Regions from separate parts of the Vreelandella vilamensis genome, predicted to be linked through region 3. Evidence: predicted binding sites of a transcription regulator. Region 3 holds the regulator's gene; each other region holds the start of a gene.
What was found. Region 3 encodes FliA, which starts transcription of late flagellar genes. Its sites were predicted from a motif close to CTAAAGTTNNNNNNNNNNCNGCCGATA; they were not measured.
Positions count from the first base shown of each region.

Region 1 (7,234 bases), on a different contig from region 3:
TCAGCGCATCACCAGTGATGGTGACGCTGTCAAGCGTAGCACCAGCACCACCAGTAGAAGCTGTAGCATCAAAGCTTTCAACTTCATAATAAATGGTATCACCATTGGCATCGGTAGTACCGGTATCCAGAAACAGGTTCCCGTCAGCATCGGATACAACGTCACCACCACCGGTGTAACCGTCAACGTCTGAAACATTGGCAGCTGCTACGCCGGTAAAATCAGCGATAGCAATTTCAGTATCGCCTGCAGTGGTGGATGCAGTGGTGGCTGCTGTAAAGGACTTCCCATCAACATCGGTGAGTTTTTCACCATCAGCAGGTGCTGAAGGATTATCAGGACCATTGACATTAAAGCCAGTAAGATCAAGGGTGTCGCGGTTGATGGCCGTCAGTGAAATCTCGATGGTTTCATCATCGTTGGCCCCTACCTGAATACTCATGGCAGAAACGCCTTCATCTAGCACCTTGGTGCCGTTAAAGTCAGTTTCTGCTGAAATGCGATCAATTTCTGTCAGGCGCTGATTGATCTCATCCTGAATAGAGTTCAGGTCATCCTGGCTATTAGTGCCATTTTCCGCTTGAACCGTCAGCTCGCGGACACGCTGGACGTTGTCGTTGATCTGGTTCAGGGCGCCTTCGGCAGTCTGTGCAACAGAGATACCGTCGTTGGAGTTACGCACCGCCTGGTTTAGACCGGTGATCTGGGCGCTCATGCGATTGGCGATGGCCTGACCGGCGGCATCGTCAGCAGCGCTGTTGATGCGCAGACCTGAAGACAGACGCTCCATGGCAGTGCTGAGCGAGTCGTTTGACTTATTCAGGTTCTGCTGGGCGATCATGGAGGTGATGTTGGTATTAATCACTGACATGGTGATTCTCCTTTACTTTGACACTGGCCTAGAAGGCCCGCTTTTTCGGCCACATTGTGTGCCGTTATTACTGATTACGGCGGATGGGAGGAAACCTTTAGGGTACTTGATAAAAAAAGGTGTAAAAGTTGGTAACAGGAGAATGATAGAGAGCATGCCTCTCGCGTAAACGATGAAAAAGGGGTGTTCGCAAGTAAAAAATTAAGTAGCATGAGGACAAATGAATGCAAGGAGGCAGTCATGGCCGTCATCATCAATACCAACACTCTCTCGCTCAAGAGCCAAGCCCACAACACCCGTGCGAACGGTGCGTTAGCCACCGCCATGGAGCGCCTATCCTCCGGCTTACGCATCAATAGCGCCAAGGACGACGCTGCCGGTCAAGCCATGGCCAACCGCATGGAGGCCAGCCTTCGGGCTGGTGACAAGATCACCCAGGGCATCAATGATGGCATCAGCCTGATGCAGACCGCGGAAGGTGGCCTGGATGGCATCAATGGCCTGCTGCAGCGTGGGCGGCAGCTGTCGGTGCAGGCGGCAAATGGAACCCTGTCGAATTCCGATCGTGAAGCGCTGCATGGCGAGTTCTTGCAGCTACAAGATGAAATCGATCGGATTTCTTTCGATACGCAGGCCTTCGATAAGCACCCTTTGGCGCCGGCCGAACAAAGGCAACTGGATGCCGCGCTTGGTAATACTCAAACTCTCAAGGATGTTGTAACCAAGGGTGTTTGGGACAATAGTCGTCCTTCATCAGCTGACCCAATAGGGTTTATCCCGAAGGGCACGAAGGGGCTTGTCATTGATATTGATTCTTTGGGAGCTGATGATGATATCCAGCTTTTTACCATCAACGGTACCCATCTTGTGGGCACACCACTGGAGGTAAATGATCCCGACGATGTTGACTATACCTGGTCCATTAATGGTATTGATAACCCTGATGATTTGAAGCAGAACTTGCTTAATTCAGCTAATGGCTTCGGTGATGAAGTTGAATATGATGATTCCATTCTCTTTCACAATACAACCGAATATGATCCGCCGCCGGGAAGTGTTGTAACACGCCGTGTTGCTGGCATGAATATCGCCTACAGCGGTGATGGCGATTGGCATGATAATGGAGTGAATGACGGCTACAATGACCCTGGAACTCGCCTTGAAAGGGTGGTGATTGAAGAAGTGAACCAACCACTCTTTCTGGCCGTAGCCGGTAATGGGCATTATAACTTGAAAGTTGACTGGGATGAGATGCCGGATGGTCCTCCGCCACACCCACTCAGCACAGACACAGATATCGTCATGGACGCCGATTTTGGCGGAAATGCGAACAAGTTGACCATCCCCGCCACACCCTCAGATAGTGAAACACTAGGTTTGAAATATGTGAACCTGCTGACTCAGGGTGGTGCCGGAGCCGCTATTGAAACCTTCGACGACGCTCTTTCACTGGTTGATGGTTATAGAAGTAATTATGGCGCTTTGAATAATCGCTTTGAAGGTGCCATCGCCAACCTTGAACAGCAGAAGATAAGCACCAGTGCAGCACAATCTCGCATTATGGACGCAGATTATGCATTGGAAACTGCCAACTTGGTGAAAGCGCAGATCATCCAGCAGGCAAGCAGCAGCATGCTGGCCCAGGCCAACCAGGTACCAGAACTTGCGTTGACGCTGCTGCAGTAGGAAGCGTTTTTTGCCTCTTTTTGAAGCTGCTGATTTCTTAATTACGCTGCTTTTGAATGCCGTTTTCCAATCACGTCACAACCTCGATTACTACCTTCTGACTGCTTGCCACTGAGCGTGTGGGTGCGTACACGATGAGTCCATTTTTGACCTGTGACGTCTAGCGTGATGTCGGTGCTTTATTTATAGCGCCCTTTTCATCAGGCGCTGCATTTTTATGCCCAAACGCGTATCTTAAAGCTATCCGATAGCGTGATGAGGAAACACCATGTCATCTTCCAACCTCCCCATACTGCTGGCCGGCGTCGCGATTGTGCTCGGGCTTGCCAGCCTTTGGCTTTTTTACCGCGTGGTGATCAAGCCACGCCAAGCGGCAAAGCCAACCACCCCTGCGCCTAGCCCCGCGCCGCAAAAAACGCCTGACGCGGCGGCGCCCACGCCGAAAAAACCCGCCAAAACCCAAAAGCCCGCGCAGCAGTGCTTGTTTGTGGTGTTTGATGCGCCAAGCCAAGCGATCAACCAGGCGCTGGGCGAAATGCTAAAAGAGAAAAAAGCCTTTTACGAGGCGGAGCTGGGCGCCTTCCACCTGCCGCCGGGGCCCAAGGGCTACCCGCTGATGGTGGCCAGCGCCACCTCGCCGGGCAAGCTGCCGCCGCTGCATGAAGGGGGCGAGCACGCGCCGGTGCAGGGCATCTCGATTTTGATCCGCTTTTTGAACGCGCGCAAAGTCTCAAGAAGCCCCGATGATTTGATCGCCTTCACCCATGAGGTCGCCGAGCTTGGCGGGCATATCCTCGATGCCAAGCGCGAGCCGATCACCGAAGAGACGCTGGCTGAAATGCGCCGCGAGGACGAGTAGACTACGCGCGTTTATCACTGCCTTAAGTTGCTGCCACCTCTATGATCAACGTACCAGAATGAGCTATCGACAATACGAAGCGCCCTTTCAGCTTTATGACGTGGTGTATGTGATCATCCCGCGGCTGGACCAAGCGCAGAAGCTGGTGAACGGCACCTTGGCGTCGCTGATCAATGGCGCCACGGACCATAAAGATTTAGCCAAGCGCATGGAGCAACGTCGCGAGTTCACCCTCGAATTGCAGGCGATCCACACCAATTTGGAGCACCTGCTGGAGCGCTACCGGCCGGATGTGAAGGATATGCTCGCCTCAGGCGGCGCGAGCGGCAACCGCAAGGTGGAACCGGATGAAATGGAGCAAGAGGCGATTGAGCGCGCCAAGGAGATTTACCGCAAGGTGGTCGCGTTTCAAACCGGCCGGCGAGAAGTGCCGTGGTAGGGGGGGGGGGTTAGAGCAAAGCCGCTAAAGCTTGGTTCGGCGTTGTGCCTTCTGTTTCTTTTCCACCCGGTTCTTCCGCACTTTGATAGGCACGCATAAAGCGTGCAGGTATCGCGCCCAGTAGCGTTTGCCTAACGTACACGCCTTCGCGCGGCGGGTAGCCCGAAGGCCGTGGGATGCGCGGCTCTAATAGCGTCACCAGCACATCGTCATCGGGATGACGAATTGCACGCCCCAGCCCTTGGCGCAATTTGTGCAGGGTTCGCACGGTGTTTTTCCGTTGCAGCATGCCGTTGGCGATGCGTTTTGCATCTTCTTCGGGCACATCTCGACGGTGCAATAGCTGCTCCACCAGGTGCTGTTCAACTTGGCTCAGCATCGGGCGGGGGTTACGCACTACCACTAAGTGCTGCCAATACGCTTGGTTATCTTCACGGCTTGGCGACAGCCCTTCCCACCCGGCGGGTGTGAGCAAAATGGCATCTTTTTCTAGCTTGGCCACCACTTCGCTCAGCCCCATGCCGGGATGATGCGCCACTAGGCGATGCACTTGCTCTAAGGGCCAAGCGGCTTCTAACGCGGCAACATCGGCGTAGCTGGCACACAGCACCAGGGTGCGGCCCAGTTGATCAGTGATATAGGGCAGCGCTTGTTGGCAGAAGTGATTGGCAAGGCGGTAATCGCCGTTTTCTTGCGGCGACAGCGGATGCGGCAGCGCTCTGGGTAAGCGAAAGCGCAAAGTGCCGAAACGCTGCGCCTGGAAGCTTCGCTGCAGGCCGCTGCGCTTGTGGGTCACCGGCAGCTGCAAGCGGCTGCGCATATAGCGGAAATTAGGGATTTCCCCAGGTGCGTGATCAAGATCCGAAAGCGTGGCGGACGTCATAAAGGTGACCCGCTCCTTGGCACCGGCTTTGAGGCTTGAAGCAGCACTCGGCGCGTGCGCCACAATACCAGGCAGCCCGAGAACGGGTGAGTAATCCAGCACCAGATAGCGGCTGGCTTCGCGCAGCCGGGCGGCGATTTTCTCTGCCCCTTGACGTAGGTGCTGCCATTCCCGCCAGAGGGCTGGGTCGTGGCTGCTCTCACGCGGACGCAATTTCAGTAACGCCGTCACCGCCGCTTGCATGGCCTCACTTTGGTAGGGTGTTAGGCTATGCGCGCTACCTGCGCGCTCGCGTTCGGTCATGTTATCCAGCAGGGATTGCCACTGTTTCACAACGCGGTGCTGCTTTAGCTGCTTCAGAAGATGCGTGGCAGACTGTAGCGAAATACGCTCGCTCAACAGCTCTTCAGCGATTTCGGGGTAGTGTTCCGCTTCATCCAGCAGGAGCGCATAAGGCGCCTCCGCCTGAGTAATCTTGCCTTGCGTGACTAAATCCACGGCCAGCAGGGCGTGGTTAATCACCAAGATATCGCTTTGCTGGGCCGCTTGGTGTTGCGTCTCTAGGCTTTCCGGCAGGGGGTCAGTAGGCCGTAGGGCGATATCGCGTAGCTGCCACCCCTCCGGTAGCCAGGCGGGGTCAAGGTCCAGCAAGCAGCCATCGCTTTTCAGCGCCCAGCGGGCAAGGCGACGGTGGGCAGCGGGTAAGTGGCTATCTTCCGCCGCGCTCTCCAAGCTGACCACGCCTAGATTGAGCGCCAAGCGTTCGGGGTTTAAATAGTTCTCACGCCCCATGCGCAGCGCAAAGCTAAGAAGCGGTAATTGGGCGTGGTGTAAATAATCGCGCACGATGGCGAGGTTATCCGGCTGCAACAGTTGTCGCTGCAGCGCGCGGGAGTGGGTAGAGATCAGCGCTCGGCGCGCAGCCTGCTTCCCGCCCATGTGCTTGCCTTTAGCCACCCAGTCCGCCAGCACTAGCTGATAAGCCAGCGACTTGCCAATGCCGGTATCGCCTTCCACAAAGTGCAACTTACCCTGCTCTTTTAGGCCATCCACCAAGGCTTCCGCGTAGGCGATTTGCACCGGATTGCGCTGAAAGCCGGGGCGCTTTGGCAGTATCTCGCTGAGGTAATGGATGACAGGGTGCATAGAAAGCGTATCTAGGTAGGTAGGAAAGAAAAATAGAAGCGCCCCAGTGGCTGGGGCACTATTCCCGCAACGGCGGGACGTTCAGACGTTCCATTCTGGTATGAAACTCGTTGCAAACACTTCCGCGTAGGCGGAACGGGCTCATGATAACAACAAAGCGCACTGTTGCCCTAACGCTTGCATAGCATGCCCATGCCGTAAGCCCGCAGGCGGGAGACACCGTTTAGCCACGCTTGAGCGGCAGCGGCTTCGTCAATCACGCTAACCTGCGCGCTTACCCATATCACGCGCTGCAATTGCGGTTGGTTGCGCCGGTGCTGCCATTCACCCAGCGGGCAAAACGACAGCGTTTGCGTGTCAACGTTAAGCCCTTGGCGCTGCATGCGCTCGGTGATCAAGTTCGCCCAGCGCTCACGCGGCGCGGGGATGTGCTGGCTGCGGGTGAGCCTCTCTCCAGTAGACGATAACCGCGTGGCTACCGTGGGCACCCAGTGCCAGTCCAACGTCAAGGTAGCGCCCTGGTGGAGGCTAACGTGATGCTTTTCCGCATGCGGAAATTCGCCTGCGGCACGCACGGTAAAAAAATGCCGCTCTTGGGTTAACCACTCGACCCGGAAGATAAAAGGCCGCTCACGCTTGGGGTAGTGGGTATCGCCGGTAAAAAGCTGCCACGCGGTACGATGGTAATCTTCCAAGGTAACCGGCTGGCCCGGTGCATGCCCAGGATCGCATAGCGCGCTTGCTTCATAATAATGCACCTGCATCTTGGTCAATCACCTTCTTGGTTGGCTTAATGCCCTATTAAAATAGCGAGCCTTGCTGTGGGTCTCGCGACACCGGCGGCGCTTCAACCATCGGTATCTGCAATGGCGCTGGCGGTTCGCAGTACGGCAATAAGGCGTCTAAATGGGGCATCACGGTGCCTAACACCGCCGGGAGTTTGAGTCGCTCGTGCGGGTCTGTCGGGAGTGCATGTAGTAATGCCGCGGGGTCGGGGACTTTTTCCAACCACTGGCCAAAGGCCTTATCATCGCGCTTTCCTTCGGCGGCATCGAGAATCGGTTTCCAGAACATGATTCTATCCGCTTGCGCGGCTAGGCCTTGCGTCTTAAGTTGCTGCGCGGTCAACACCATCGCGTGCAAATCCAATACGCTGACGCCGCTTTCGCTATTGCACCAAAGCTCTCGTAGCGAGGTGGTGGGCGTTAAGTGGCGCATAAGGCCATCCACTTTGCGCCCCCAGTTCTCGATGTAAACAAACCCTTCACTCACTGGGTCAAGCTCGCCCTGTGCTAGCAGGGCCAGCAGACGGGCTAATGGTTTTTCGGTACTTAACCGGCCTTCTTGCCC
Region 1 covers NZ_JARWAN010000016.1:71,727-78,960, forward strand. Annotated here, with positions in the region: gene QC823_RS10790 (FliC/FljB family flagellin) at 1-871, opposite strand, end outside; gene QC823_RS10795 (flagellin N-terminal helical domain-containing protein) at 1,112-2,557, shown strand; gene QC823_RS10800 (cell division protein ZipA C-terminal FtsZ-binding domain-containing protein) at 2,826-3,416, shown strand; gene QC823_RS10805 (hypothetical protein) at 3,475-3,855, shown strand; gene QC823_RS10810 (helicase C-terminal domain-containing protein) at 3,866-5,884, opposite strand; gene QC823_RS10815 (hypothetical protein) at 6,055-6,648, opposite strand; gene QC823_RS10820 (hypothetical protein) at 6,686-7,234, opposite strand, start outside.
Region 1: QC823_RS10790 (FliC/FljB family flagellin) is a predicted target of FliA. The motif match lies at 946-972, and genes of this name have one in related genera.

Region 2 (7,234 bases), on a different contig from region 3:
TGCTTGGTGCCGCAGGCGCGGTGTATGAGAGCAGCAGTAAATCCTTCACCGTGGCAGGCGAATCGCCGCGCAACCCGATTTATATTGCCAATGCGTACCCACCGGGGCGGCTACCGTCTTTTAATAATGATAACGGTCAGTTTCCGATTAAAGGCGTCAGCGTGAAGATGCTGAAAAAAAGCAGCACCTCCACCCCCAACAAGCTGCAGCTGGTACGTTTGGTGAATCTTTCAAAAGAGCTCGCCCGTGCCGGTGGCAAGGTGGTAGATGCGGAAAAGCAACCCGTGACGGCCAGCGGTCTTCAGGCCGTTATCGATGGCAACGCGAAGGTGTGAATGAACTCCATTCCTCATAACCTAGTCGTGATGTGCTATTTTCGGTAACGCTGATATTTTTTGCCGTTTCTGGGGGCGTTGTGAGCCAAGCTGTTACTAATATTTCCGCGTATGAGGTGGTTTATGACCTCGTTCCTAAACTCAACACCATGAAAAAAGAAGTGAGCACGACACTCAAAGTGTTGGTGGACGCGAGCAAAACGGCGGAGCATAAGGCGCGCTATGAGTCGCTGCAATCGGAATTTGAGCTAGAGCTTATGATGATTCGCCTGAACCTGGAGCATCTGCTAAACCGCTACCAGAGCGAATTAGAGGCCGTGACGCAAGATAAGCGCCAAGACATTTACCTAACGCTGGATGCCCACGAGACAACCGCCGTTGAAAGCGCAAAAGCGCTTTACCAGCGACTACAAGCGCTAACCCAAGCGGAGCAATAAGTGGATAGGTTGCTATGGATAGTTGCCATAGATGGTTGTGATGGATGGTTGTGATGGATGGTTGTGATGGGTCGTTGTGATGAATCGTCGCCAGCTGACGTTACATGCTGATACATAAAAAGTGGCACTTAGGGTCAAGTTCGCAATCACAACGCCGAGTGTTTACAGTATGAGTTAATTGAGCAGGGCGCATCAGGCGTCGAATGCACCATATTACGCTCCGCCGGTGTTTGTCAGTGTGGCTTAGTAGAAGCGGGTCAGTGGCTTGGCAGAAGAAGTCGCACCGCGAAAAAAAGGATAGTTGGTATGTCGATTTCATCACTTGGCATTGGCTCTGGGCTTGACCTTAACGGTCTTCTGGATCAGCTGCGTAGCGCAGAGCGCGAAAAGCTAGCACCCATTGAGCAGCAGCTAGAGACCGAGCAGACCAAGATTTCCGCTTATGGCAAGTTAGAAGGCGCGCTTTCTGAGTTTCAGAGCAGCGCCAGTGCGTTAGGCGATACTTCGCTCTACGAGAGCCTTTCTACCAACACCAGCGGCGAAGCGGTAAGCGCAGCCGCGGATGAAACGGCGATGCCGGGCAGCTACAACATTGACGTCACCTCGCTTGCCACGCGCGGCACGTTGGCATCAGATGGCGTTGATAATGCTGAAGATCCGATCTCTGGCACTGATGCCCAGCAGATGGAGTTTACCTTTGGCGATGGTTCGACGCGAAATGTTGCCATCGCAGCAGATAGCTCGCTTGAAGATATCCGCGATGCGATCAACGCCGATGAAAATGCGGGCGTCAACGCGACCATTATTAACGACGGCAGCGGCACCAATGAGTTTCGCTTGGCGCTGAGTTCGCGTGAAACCGGCGCAGATGCTTCGATCTCAAGTTTTTCGTTTGATGGTGCGGAGCCAGCGCCTTTCACCTCCGACACCGACAATACCCACCAAGCGGGTACCGATGCGAGCCTGGACGTCAACGGCATCACCATCACCAGCGCTAACAATCAAGTAGAGGGCGCGATTCAAGGCGTGACCTTGAACCTGCAAAGCGAAGGCACCGGCACGGTTTCTGTTGAACAAGATACCTTGGCAGTGCGTGAGGCGGTGACAGGCTTTGTGGATTCCTACAACTCGCTTAAAACTTCTATCGGTGAGCTGACCTCCTTTAATCAAGAAACCGGGCAGGCCGGAGAGTTAAACGGCGACAACACGGTCCGTAGGGTTGAGTCGACGTTGCGCAGCGCGCTAAGCGGCGGTGTTGCCGCGGGCGGTGATGGCTTTTCGATGCTGAGCGATATCGGTATTTCGCTGGAACTTGATGGCACGCTTTCCGTGGACGAAGGGCGTTTGGACGACGTGATCGCTAACGAACAACAGGCGTTATCGGATTTCTTCGCCGGAGGCGAGAACGCTACCGGCTTGGCTGAGCAAATCGACACAAGCGTCGGCCAAATGCTGAGCAGTTATGGCACCGTTCAGGGGGCCATTAACGGCTCTGAAAATCGGGTGGAGTCATTAGGTGATCGCTATACGCGTATGGAGCAGTCGGTTGAGCAGACCATTGGTCGCTACCGCGAGCAGTTTAGTCAGCTTGACGGCATGATCGCCGAAATGAACCAGACCAGCGACTACCTGACTAACCAGTTTGCCGCGCTAGAGTCGCAAATGAGTGCGGGTTGATCAACGCCGATAGCCTAACCGGCCAGTAAGCCCACCAAAGCCCGCTCATGAGCGGGCTTTTTGCTCTATGGCAGTGGGCGATGAGGAAAAAAGTGCTGTGTTCGCCTATCCGCTGTTACACTTAAAGAACAAAAAGGCGCTAAAGATAGCGTCTTTTTAGTCGATAGTAAAACTAACGACAATTAACCGACAGTGCGCACTGTCCGCTTTTATGCTGGCGAAGCGCAATACGTGTTGGGTTTAGCCTTGAACACTGAGGAATTCCAGTATGGCGACAATAACCTCTCTCGGTATTGGCTCCGGCCTAGACCTTAATGGCCTGCTTGATCAGCTAAAAGACGCTGAGCGCGGCAAGCTTGCGCCCATTACGCGTCAGCAAGAGCAGCAAAATGCCAAAATTTCCGCTTACGGCAAAATCCAGTCTTCCCTGGATGGGCTGAAAGAGGCCGTCGATGGGCTAAAAGACCCCAAGCTTTACCAGAGCCTTTCGGCCAGTGTGCGCGGCGATGAGATTACCGCCACCACCGACGCGGACGCGCTGCCGGGCAGTTATCGCGTGGAAGTCGCCCAGCTTGCTACCAGCGGCACCCTCGCCTCTAGCGGGGTGGCAGATGCCAGCGAAGCGCTAACGCTTAACGGTGCAACGCAGCTGGAGCTTACGTTTAATGGTAAAAAGAGCATCGCCATTGAGATAGCGGCGGATAGCAGCCTAGAAGAGATCCGTGATGCCATTAATGCCAAGAAAGACGCGGGGGTGAATGCCAGCGTGATTTTCGATGGCACAGATTACCGACTGGCCCTAAGTTCAAGCGAGACTGGCGACCATGCGTCGATTAAAGGTTTTGCGTTCTACGCTGGGGATGACCGAGCAACAGCTATCGATGTAACCGATTCGGATAACCAAACGCTGACAAGTGGCACTGCTATCAGCGGCAAAAACGCAGCTTTAACTGTTAATGGCATAGACATCACCAGCGATAGTAACGAAGTCAAAGGCGCGATTCAGGGAGTCACCCTTAACCTTGGCGAGCTGAATATTGGCGTGGACGAAACGGCAAGCAGTACCGTCACCGTCGAGCGCAATACGCTAAAAATCCGTGAAGCTATCGGCGGCTTTGTTAAAGCCTTCAATGAAATGAAAGGCACGATTGGCTCGTTGACGACGTTTTCCGGTGATCAGGAAACCGCTGGCGAGCTGGTGGGCGATAGTGCGGTGCGCACCATTGAAGGGCGGTTGCGCAGCACGTTGACAAGCGGCGTCGCCGGCGGCGAATTTTCCACGCTTAACCAGTTGGGCATTACCCTGCAGCGTGATGGCACACTGGAAATAGACGAAGGCGCGATTAGCGATCTTGCCAAAGATAACCCAAATGCTTTGAGTGATTTTTTCGCCGGCGTGGACGGTGAAAACGGCTTGGCCGATAGCCTGAGCACTACCGTCAAACAGTTGACGGGCGATACTGGCACCTTGGGTATTGCGATTAGCGGTGCGGAAAACCGCATCGAAAGCCTGGATGCCCGTTACGAACGTATGGAGAAGAGTATCGAGCGCACGATTTCGCGCTATCGGGTGCAGTTCGGCCAGCTCGACTCGATGATTGCGCAGATGAACCAGACCAGCACCTACTTGAACCAGCAGTTCGACGCGCTAGACGCGGCACTGGGTCGTAAAAAGTAATCGCCGTGCTAAATAAGCGGCACATCTCGGAAAAGGACTTTCCATGCTCGATATTCTCCACCACGGTGGCGCCGAGGGCGTCACCGGCAGCTGCCACCAGCTAATTCTCAACCATGACCATTCAATGCTAATTGACTGCGGCCTCTTCCAAGGCGAAGACGAAGCGCAAGATAGCTTTGAGCAGCTTAACGTCGATTTTGATATCAGCACGCTTAACGCGCTAATTGTCACTCACGTGCATATCGACCACATCGGGCGGCTGCCGTATTTACTGGCGGCGGGGTTTGCCGGGCCGATACTTTGCTCGATTCCGTCGGCGACGCTGTTGCCGCTGGTAATTGAAGATGCCCTCAAAATCGGTTTCACCCGCAACGCGCGATTGATCGAACAGTTTCAAGCCCAGCTTGAGCGCCAACTGGTGCCGCTGCCTTACGGGCAGTGGCACACGGTAGTAGACGCCGGCGACATGACTACCCGCGTGAAACTCAAGCGTGCCGGGCATATTCTGGGTTCGAGCTACGTGGAAGTCTCGCATCAAAACGCGCAAGGCGAGAAAGCGCGGGTGGTATTTTCCGGCGATTTAGGCGCGCCCTATGCGCCGCTGCTGCCGGCACCCAAATCGCCTTACGGCTGCGACCAGCTGGTGCTGGAGAGCACCTACGGCGACCGTCGCCACCCGGACCGCCGCGTACGTCGGGCGACGCTCAAAGCGGCCATTGAACAGGCGCTTGCCAACGGCGGCACGGTGATGGTGCCGGCGTTTAGTATCGGCCGCACCCAAGAGCTTCTTTACGAGCTTGAGACGATTATTCACCAAGAGCGCGGGGCACGTGGCCGCGCGCTTGCATGGCAGGATCTGGAAATTATCGTTGATTCGCCGCTGGCGGCACGCTTTACCGACGTCTATCGCACACTCAAACCCTACTGGGATGCCGAAGCTCAGCGCCGCCTGCGTGGTGGGCGCCATCCGCTCAGTTTCGAGAACCTCTACACGGTGGAAAGCCATGCGGCGCACGAGCAAACCGTGGCGTACCTGGCTAAAACTGGCCGGCCGGCGGTGGTGATTGCCGCTAGCGGCATGTGCGCCGGGGGGCGCATCATGAACTATCTCAGCGCGATGCTGGGTGACGCTCGTCATCAGGTATTGTTTGTGGGCTATCAAGGGGCGGGCACGCCGGGGCGCGATATTCAAGCGTATGGCCCGCGAGGTGGCTGGGTCGAGATTGAGGGCGAGCGTATTGATATCAAAGCAGGTATCACCACATTGAGTGGCTACTCCGCTCACGCGGACCAAAAAGATTTACTCAATTTCGTCAAACGCATGCGCCGCTGGCCGCACACTATTCGCCTAGTGCACGGCGAGCAGAACGCACGCGCGGCACTAAAACGCGAGCTGGAAGCGCTTTACCGGCGTAAAGGGCGTGAGGTCGAGGTGATTAACGCCGAGTAGTCGAGCGGGAGTGAAGTGCACGCTTCGACAGGCTCACTTCGACAGGCTCAGTGTGAACGGAATTCACTTTTTTCATCCTAAGTCACTGAACCCGCTCATCCCGAGCTTGTCGCGGGGTAGAGCGGGTGAACCTAATAGCCCTGACCGTTTAACTAAATAGGCCGAAACTTCCCGCATTCAGCCACATGTGGACAATGATGCTGGCGATGTAACCGAGGAAAATCACCGGGGTCCAACGCAGGTGGCCCATAAAGGTATAGGCTCCACGCGCTTGCCCCATCACCGCGACGCCGGCGGCGGAGCCGATGGATAGAAGGCTACCGCCCACACCCGCGGTCAAGGTGATCAATAACCACTGACCGTGGGACATATCCGGCTCCATGGTCAGTACCGCGAACATCACCGGAATGTTGTCCACCAACGCGGAAACAACCCCGAGGGTAATGTTCGCTGCGGTGGCGTTCCAGCCGATGTAAAGCGCCTCTGAGAGCAAGGAGAGGTAGCCCATAAAGCCTAAACCACCCACGCACATCACGACCCCGTAGAAGAACAGCAGCGTATCCCACTCGGCGCGGGCAACGCGGTTGAAGACGTCAAACGGAACGACACTACCTAGCTGCTCGAGTTTCTTGTTATCGCCGCGGCGGCTGTAGCGCTCGCGCTTGCGCTCCAACGAGCGCGGCAAGCTGCGGCGCAGGTAAAAGCCGAAGAATTGCAGGTAGCCAAGGCCGGTCATCATGCCGAGCACTGGCGGCAGGTGCAGTAACGTATGGCAGGCAACGGCGGTGACAATCGTGAGTAGAAACAGCACGATAATGCGCCGTGCACCGCGCTTGAGCCAGACATCTTCGTAGACGCTTTCGGGCTTGGCGTCCTTGATGAAGAAGTTCATGATCAGCGCCGGTATCAGGAAGTTGACCAGCGACGGTAAGAACAGGATGAAGAACTCCTGAAACTCCACCATGCCTGCCTGCCATACCATCAGTGTGGTGATATCGCCGAAGGGGCTAAAGGCGCCGCCGGCGTTGGCGGCCACGACGATATTGATACACGCCATATTGATGAAGCGCTTATCGCCCTCGGCCACTTTGGTGACCACGGCGCACATCAGCAGCGCAGTGGTCAGGTTGTCGGCGATCGGCGAGAGGATAAACGCCAGGCCCCCGGTGAGCCAGAATAACTGGCGGTAGCTGAAGCCCTTACGTAGCATCCACGAGCGAAGCGCATCAAAGACTTTGCGCTCGTCCATGGCGTTGATGTATGTCATGGCGACCAGCAGGAACAGCATCAGCTCGGTGAATTCTAAAAGCGTGATGCGAAACGCATGCTCGGAATCTGTCGACATACCGTTTTGGACGTACACCCAGCCGATCAGGCCCCAAATGATACCGGCGGCTACGAGTACGGGTTTCGACTTGCGCATGTGGATCTTTTCTTCGGCCATGACCAGCATGTAGGCCAAAACGAAGATCGCGACAGCAAAAAAGCCCACACCGCTACTGGTGAGATCGAGTTCACCAGTAACGGCGAAAGCGCTGGGGCTAAAAAAGAACAGCAGTGTAGCCAACGAAAAAAGCCAGCGGCGAAGAGATCGCGGCTGGCTTGATGGCGTATACAACTTAGTCATGGCGACGTTTTTCCTTTCAGTCAAGCGTCA
Region 2 covers NZ_JARWAN010000011.1:80,436-87,669, reverse strand. Annotated here, with positions in the region: gene QC823_RS08600 (hypothetical protein) at 1-335, shown strand, start outside; gene QC823_RS08595 (hypothetical protein) at 416-772, shown strand; gene fliD (flagellar filament capping protein FliD) at 1,079-2,449, shown strand; gene fliD (flagellar filament capping protein FliD) at 2,718-4,127, shown strand; gene QC823_RS08580 (MBL fold metallo-hydrolase RNA specificity domain-containing protein) at 4,171-5,577, shown strand; gene nhaD (sodium:proton antiporter NhaD) at 5,726-7,204, opposite strand.
Region 2: fliD (flagellar filament capping protein FliD) is a predicted target of FliA. The motif match lies at 2,589-2,615, and genes of this name have one in related genera.

Region 3 (7,234 bases):
AGACCCGGCGTTTGGCCTTCCCGCGGTCTGGATCGAAAGTAACCAGCGCGAACACGCTCAGGTGTATGGCTATACGGTGGTGGACGCCAGCACCGTGATCGCCACCCATCTCAACCATCTTCTGCACCGCCATTCACCCGAAATGCTCGGGCGTGCCGAGGTGCAGAAACTTCTCGACAAGCTCAGCGACGAACAGAAATCGCTGGTCGAAGAAGTGGTGCCCAAGGCGATTTCGCTGACGGTGCTGCAGCGTATTTTGCAGAACTTGCTCGACGAGGATGTCTCCATCCGCGATATGCGCACCATTCTCGACACCTTGGCCGAGTACGCGCCGCAACAGCAAGATGCCAACGAGCTCACTGCCCTGGTACGCGTGGCGCTTGGCCGTGCGATTACGCAGCAGTGGTTCTCCGGGCAAGACACACTCAACGTGATGGGGCTGGATGCGCAGCTTGAACAAGTGCTGATGCAGGCCATGAACGGCAGCGGCGCGCTGGAGCCGGGTCTTGCCGATACGCTGATGACGCAAGCCGAGCAGGCGCTGGAGCGCCACGAAGGCGCGGGAGAGCCGCCGGTACTGGTTGTGCAGCACTCGCTACGCGCGGTATTGGCGCGCTTCTTGCGCCGACGGTTACGCCACTTGGTGGTGATGTCGCAGGCAGAAATTCCCGATGATCGCACCCTACGGGTGATCACGCTGGTAGGCGGGCGTCAGTAATGGCGCTAACGTTTTTTATTCTACGGCCAGAGGGTGAAGCATGAGCGTAAGACGTTTCGTGGGCGCCAATAGCCGCGATGTAATGCGCCAGGTGCGCGAGTCGCTAGGCGACGACGCACTGATTGTCGCCAACCGCCGTACCGAAGGTGGGGTCGAAATTCTTGCCATGGCAGATTCGGCGGTGGATCATTTCGAGCCCGCGCCGGAAGAGCCCTCGACGGCGACGCCTGCGCCCGAGTCCTTCACCCCCGCGACGCCTCCGTCTGCCACGGCGACATCGCCGCCACCGTCTTCCGCCGCTGCTACTGCCCCCGACCCGCTGCAGGCGATGAGCGAGCGACTGCTCAAAGAGATGCAAGATATGCGCGCGCTGCTCGCCAGTAGCGGGCAGCCGGTCGAGGCGCATACGCCACCCAAAGGTTGGGCGCAGCGTCTGCACCAGTTGCTGTTTGAAGTGGGCTTTAGCGTTGAAATCGCCAATGAAGTGCTGGCGGGAATGCCGCCGGACTTCGCCGCGTTGGCAGAAGACAGCGAGCGCCCGCTGACGTGGCTGCGCGAGCAATTGATTAACCGGCTTTCGGTACTCAACGCGGAAAACGCCTTTTTTGATGAAACGGGTATCGTGGCCCTGGTGGGTCCCACCGGGGTAGGGAAAACCACCACCACGGCCAAGCTCGCCGCGCGCTTCGTGATGCGTCACGGCACGCGCCCGGTGGCGCTGGTCACCACCGATAGCTTTCGTATCGGCGCCCATGAGCAGCTACGCATCTACGCTCGGCTGCTGGATATCCCCATGTACGCGCTGGACGCTGAGCAACCCATCGATTCGCTTTTGGGGCGCCTGCAAGGCAAGCAATGGGTGATTATCGATACCGTGGGCATGAGCCAGCGCGATCAGCGTGTGATTGAGCAGATCGCCCACCTGCAAGGCGGCCGTTCGCGGGTACGGCTGGTGCTGCTGCTGAATGCCGCAAGCCAGCCGGAAACCCTTGAAGAAGTGGTGCTGCGCTATCGCCAAGCGGCCCGCGCGGCCGGGGCAGAGCTTGATGATTGTATTATCACCAAGCAAGACGAAGCGGGGCGTTTAGCGCCGGTGCTGGATATCATTATGCGCCACGGCATGCGCGTGCTGTTTGGTTCTCACGGCCAGCAGGTGCCAGAGGATATGAGCGTCGCCGAGGCTGATGGACTTATTGAGCAAGCGCTGAAAACGCGCACGCCGCGCTCCCCGTATGCCGACGACACGCCGAACGAGTCGTCGCTGGCGCTGCCGCGTTGGTCGCGAGATGTGCTGGGTCAAGGGCGGCGGCTGTCATCGCTGTTAAGCCGCTTGCGTCAGCGTGTTGGGGGCTTTGCCCACTTGGAAGCAAGCTGGGATTTGGCCGCACTGCCGGCGGCCGTGCAAGATCAACGTCTGGATCAGCTGCTTGCAGATTTCCCGCCCGCCGGTGCCACGTTGGGAATGCAGTGGTCACCGCGGCGCAACGAGCGTAATTGCGATTGGGCAATGCCGGATATCGGCCTCGACCCGGATGGCGCATGGCTTGCGCTGACGTGGTTACAACACCGTCACCCGGCGGGTTGGCAGCCACGCTTGGCGGCCCTCACGGCGCAAAGCGGTGTCGCGGTGCATCTGCTGCCGCTGTTGCCGGACGCCGCGACGCGCGAGTGGCTGAATGCCGAGCGCCTTACCTGGGTTAGCCAAGTGCGCGCCTCGCAGCGGGTTATCTGCCGGGGCGAGCGCACCACGGTAAAGCCGCTCTTTGCTGAAAGCACCTTAACCCATCGTGTGGATGTGCGTTTTCGCGGCCAGCCGCTGGAGCTGTGGGATGTTTACACCGAAGTAGAGAGCGACGACGGCGAGGCGCTTTTGGCGTGGTACGGGGAAGTCCGCGACCCGGAAAGCGCCAAGACCGTGGTGCGCCGCTACTGGCTAACGCCACGTCACTTAGGCGCCGATGTGCTGTCGCTATTGGTCACTCAGCTGCAAGGTGAGGGGTTGGCGCCGTTGACCCGTCGCGCCTGGCAGCAGCTCAAACAGGATGATGGCGGCGAAGTTAGCGCTGAAGTGCGCTTACTGATGGCAAGCGGCTGCGCCGCCGTGGCGGCGCACCTGGATGTGGCCACCGACGAAGCCGCGGCCTCACTACGCAGCGATTTGCTCGGCTTGCTTGGTGGTCGGCGTCGGCGGCGCGATACGGCGCTGTTGGATGCGCTGCTGTATGCGCTGATGGCCCGCGATGCGATTCGCCAGCTAGGGAGCGTTAATCGGGAGGGTGTCGTGTGACGGGCTCGCAAGATCAAGCGTCGGGGCTGCGTAAATGGGCCAACCTGCAGCGTCAACAGCAGTCGGATGCGGCCGGTGACGTGGTAGACGACCCGCAGGCGATCGAAGAGGAAGCGGTAGACAGTTCGGTCGAAAATGCCGAGATGCTGGGCGAAACCGAAACCGAAACCGAAACCGAAACCGAAACCGAAACCGAAACCGAAACCGAAACCGAAACCGAAACCGAAACCGAAACCGAAACCGAGTCGCGCGAGGAAAGTGCGCCGGACGAGCAAGCCGCGACTGCCGCGGCCGGCGCAGAGCCGGAAACGGTAGCGCCGCCAAAGCCCAAAACGGTGTTGATGGTGGTGGGCTTACCTTCCCCCAGCACGTTGCAAGCGAATCGCGTTAAGGCGCGGTTAGGGCAATGGTCAGCGCTGGGGCGGCGATGGGCCGGTGACCCGGATGACTGGGACGTGCGGGTCGTGATGCCCGATGATCCCGCCTTGCACCGCTTGGCACGCGAGCACTCGCGCTGGGCGCTTTGGGTGAGCAGCCACGCCGATGCCTTCGCGGATACCTACCGCACGTTGCGCCAACTGCGTCATGCCGGTGGCCCCAGGCGGCTTTTGGCGCTGCACGAACCTCACTTGCCGCGCGCCGGGCTGTTGGATAATTTGCACGCGGCCGCACAGACTTATTTAGGCGTTGAGCTGCTAATTTTGGCCCAATAGACGCCGTTTGGCGTAAGCTTAAGTGATGAGATAACGAAAACGAGGCAAACGCCATGCAACGACACCATGATAGGCAGCGTTGGGCAAGTATCTTTGCCTTGTGCGCAGTGCTGTTAACGGGTGTGGCCCAGGCCGCCCCGGGTAGCTGGGTGGCGCAGGTGCCGGGTATGATGGTGGCGATGAGCGACCGTCAAAGCACCTCTCAACACGCCGCGCCGTCGCCGGATGCCCCCGTTCAGGGCGGGGAAATCAACCGCATTCAATGGCGTTTTCAACACCCGCCGGGGCAGACGGTCAACGCTTGGCTGTGTCAATCTGAGCGCTGTACAGCGTTAACAGGAATGCGCGGAAGCACGCAGGCGTTTGCTGGCGAGCCCGCCGCGGCGCCGCTGCATTTTCGCTTCACATTGCCCGCGGGAACGCGGCCGGTGCGGGTGAGCGGCATGCAAGTTATCGTCAATTACCAGTGAAGGTGCCAGCCGCGAGGCGAAACGATGTACACAGCACAGGGTAGATTTGAACAGCAAGATCAACTGACTCAATACATGCCACTGGTGCGACGCCAGGCGTTAACACTGCAGGTGCGGCTGCCAGCGAGCATCGAACTTGATGACTTGATCCAAGCCGGCACGGTGGGGCTGTTAGAAGCATTAAGCCGTTTTGACGCCAGCCAGGGGGCCACCTTTGCCACGTTTGCCAGTCAGCGTATTCGTGGGGCGATGGTGGATGAGCTGCGTACCCGTGACTGGTTACCACGCAGTGTGCGCCGTTCCGCGCGGGCAGTGGATGGCGCCGTGCGTGAGTTAGAACAGCGTCTTGGACGCGCGCCGGAAGAGCACGAAATTGCCGCTGAGATGGAGATACCGCTTGGCGAGTATCAGCAGCTGCTTCACGACACCAATAGCGGGCAGCTGCTGCCGTTTGAGGCCCTAGTGGAAGAGAGCGGTGAACCCGCCGCCGGCGAAGGCGCGCAGCGCCAGCCGTTTGAACAGCTGCTCGACAGCCAGCAGCGCGAACGCCTCGTGGCCGCCATTGACATGCTGCCCGAGCGCGAAAAGCTCTTGATGGCGCTCTACTACCAAGAAGAGCTGAACTTAAAAGAGGTGGGAGCGGTGCTCGGCGTGACCGAGTCGCGGGTATCGCAACTGCACAGTCAGGCGGTGAGCCGTCTACGCGCAAAACTAAACGATTCCGCCTAAGCGGAGCCGATAATCATCCTCGCCGTGCCGAGGGTACGACATTTTTTGACTTCAAGTGACCGGCAAGGAGCCGTTGATGAACCCTTCAACGCTAATCGGTATGTTTGCCAGCATTGTCCTGCTGGTGAGTGTGCTTTTTTTTACCGCAGAGTCGCCCGAGAGCTTTCTCAATTTGCCGGGGCTGGCGATCGTGATTACCGGCACACTCGCCGCGACGTTTATCAGTTACCCCCTGCGCGAAGTGCTGCGCGTGGTGCGTTTGGTGGGGGTGGTTTTCCGGCGTGAAAATACCTACGTGCGTGACGACATCAAAGAGCTTGTGGACATGTCGCGGTTGTGGTTCAAAGGCGATGTTCGCGCGGTTGAAGAGGCGCTGGAGTACACTCGCAACCCCTTTTTGCGTACCGGGATTCAGCTCGTGATTGCCAATACCAAAGAAGACGAAATCTTCGATATGCTGCGCTGGCGGATCGCGCGGCTTAAGGCGCGCGAACACGCCGAGGCGCAAATCTTTCGCACCATGGCCACCTATGCCCCAGCGTTTGGGATGATCGGCACCTTGGTGGGGCTGGTAAATATGCTGGAAGTCATGGATGCCGGCGACTTAGAAATTATCGGACCGCGTATGGCCGTGGCGCTGTTGACCACCTTTTACGGCATTTTATTGGCCAACCTGATCTTTAAGCCCATCGCGGTGAAGCTTGAACGTCGCACGGAAGAACGCTTGATCACCATGAACATGGTGCTGGAAGGGATCTCGCTGATTACCAAGCGTCGGCTGCCCTCGTTTATTGAGGAGACGCTTAACTCGTTTATCGCGAACTATCACGATGAAATTCGCGACCCTAACGTGAAAACGCGTAAGAATAAGGGGTAGCGGCCATGTTGGACCGCGATACGCGCCGCACGTTGGAGCCGTCGCCCTCAGGAGATGGCGACGATGAAAGCTGGCTGACCAGCTACCTTGACGTGTTAACGCTTTTAATCACGCTGTTCGTTTTGCTGCTTGCACTCACCCCCCCAGGGGGCGGCGAAGCAAGCGATAGTGATCGTATGCGCCCGCCCAGTGCGATGCCCTCGATGTCGCTTGCGACCATGGCAACCGGGATACAGCCTCGCCACGATGGTTTGCAGCCGCAGTTTTCCGGCCTGACGGTGCCGGGCGTCAATGTTGAGCAGGGGCGTGAGGGCATTACCTTGCGTATTGATGACAGCCTGCTGTTTGCCAGCGGCGCTGCACAGCTGACGTCGCAGGGGCGCGGGGTGATTGACAGCTTGGTCGAGGTGTTAGAATCCTTTGACGGGCAAATTTCGATTGAAGGCCACACCGATAATATTCCCATTTCGACCGTACGTTTCCCTTCTAATTGGGAGCTTTCCGCGGCCCGGGCGATTGCCGTGCTACGCCATTTACAAGATGAGGGGCTTAACGCTTCTCGTATGCGGGCCGTTGGCTATGCTGACACCCAACCCATGGAAAGTAACGACACACCAGAAGGTCGCGCGGCTAATCGGCGTGTTGAACTACTACTGCGCCAACCGGTAGGTCGGTAATCTGTTTTCGAGGCAACGCTCTTGACGTCATTGTGTGCAAATAACTCGTCAGCCAATCCGTTCTCTACCCGCGCATTAGCTGCCCAAGCTGCCCAAATTCAGCCTTTTGGCGCGGTGGTAGCGGTGGATAGTGCGTGCCGTCAGGTGCACTCGGTAAGCGCGAACCTGGGCGCGTTACTCGACATTGCGTTGCCCGCGCCCGATACGCTTTCCTTGGCGTGTCTTCTAGGCAAGCGGTTGAGCCAGCGTTTGCGTCGTGCCATGCAAGGACGTGAGCATTTGCCGGCACCACTCACCTTTGTGCGCCAAACGCACGGGCGCAACAAACGCTACCAGGTTCATGCACTGCGCAGCGGTTCGCAGGTGTTGGTCGAAATCGAGCCGCTGCAACCGCTTGGCAAGTGGCGCTTGCTTGGGGCCGTTAATGAACGGCTGATGCAGCTCGCTGATGCCACACACCAGGAAGAGTTACTTGATAACCTGGTGAAGTCGATCCAAGAGTTAACCGGTTACGATCGGGTGGTGGTGTGCCATTTTGATAGCGATTGGCATGGCTTTATTCTTGCCGAGGCACTCGGGGGGCGGTTGCCTACGCTCCTGGGTCAGCGCTTTCCCGCCAGCGAATTCCCCGTTGGCTTGCGCCATGCCTACGAGCGCAACCCTATTCGCTATATTCAGGATATTGAGGCGCCTGCCGTGGGGTTTTTACCCAAGCCGACGGCGCCTTCACTGGAAGATAGCCTGTTACGTGCCCCTGCCGCGG
Region 3 covers NZ_JARWAN010000008.1:79,613-86,846, reverse strand. Annotated here, with positions in the region: gene flhA (flagellar biosynthesis protein FlhA) at 1-718, shown strand, start outside; gene flhF (flagellar biosynthesis GTPase FlhF) at 759-3,005, shown strand; gene QC823_RS06900 (hypothetical protein) at 3,002-3,718, shown strand; gene QC823_RS06895 (flagellar protein FlhE) at 3,772-4,188, shown strand; gene QC823_RS06890 (RNA polymerase sigma factor FliA) at 4,213-4,917, shown strand; gene QC823_RS06885 (motility protein A) at 4,994-5,794, shown strand; gene QC823_RS06880 (OmpA/MotB family protein) at 5,800-6,471, shown strand; gene QC823_RS06875 (sensor domain-containing diguanylate cyclase) at 6,493-7,234, shown strand, end outside.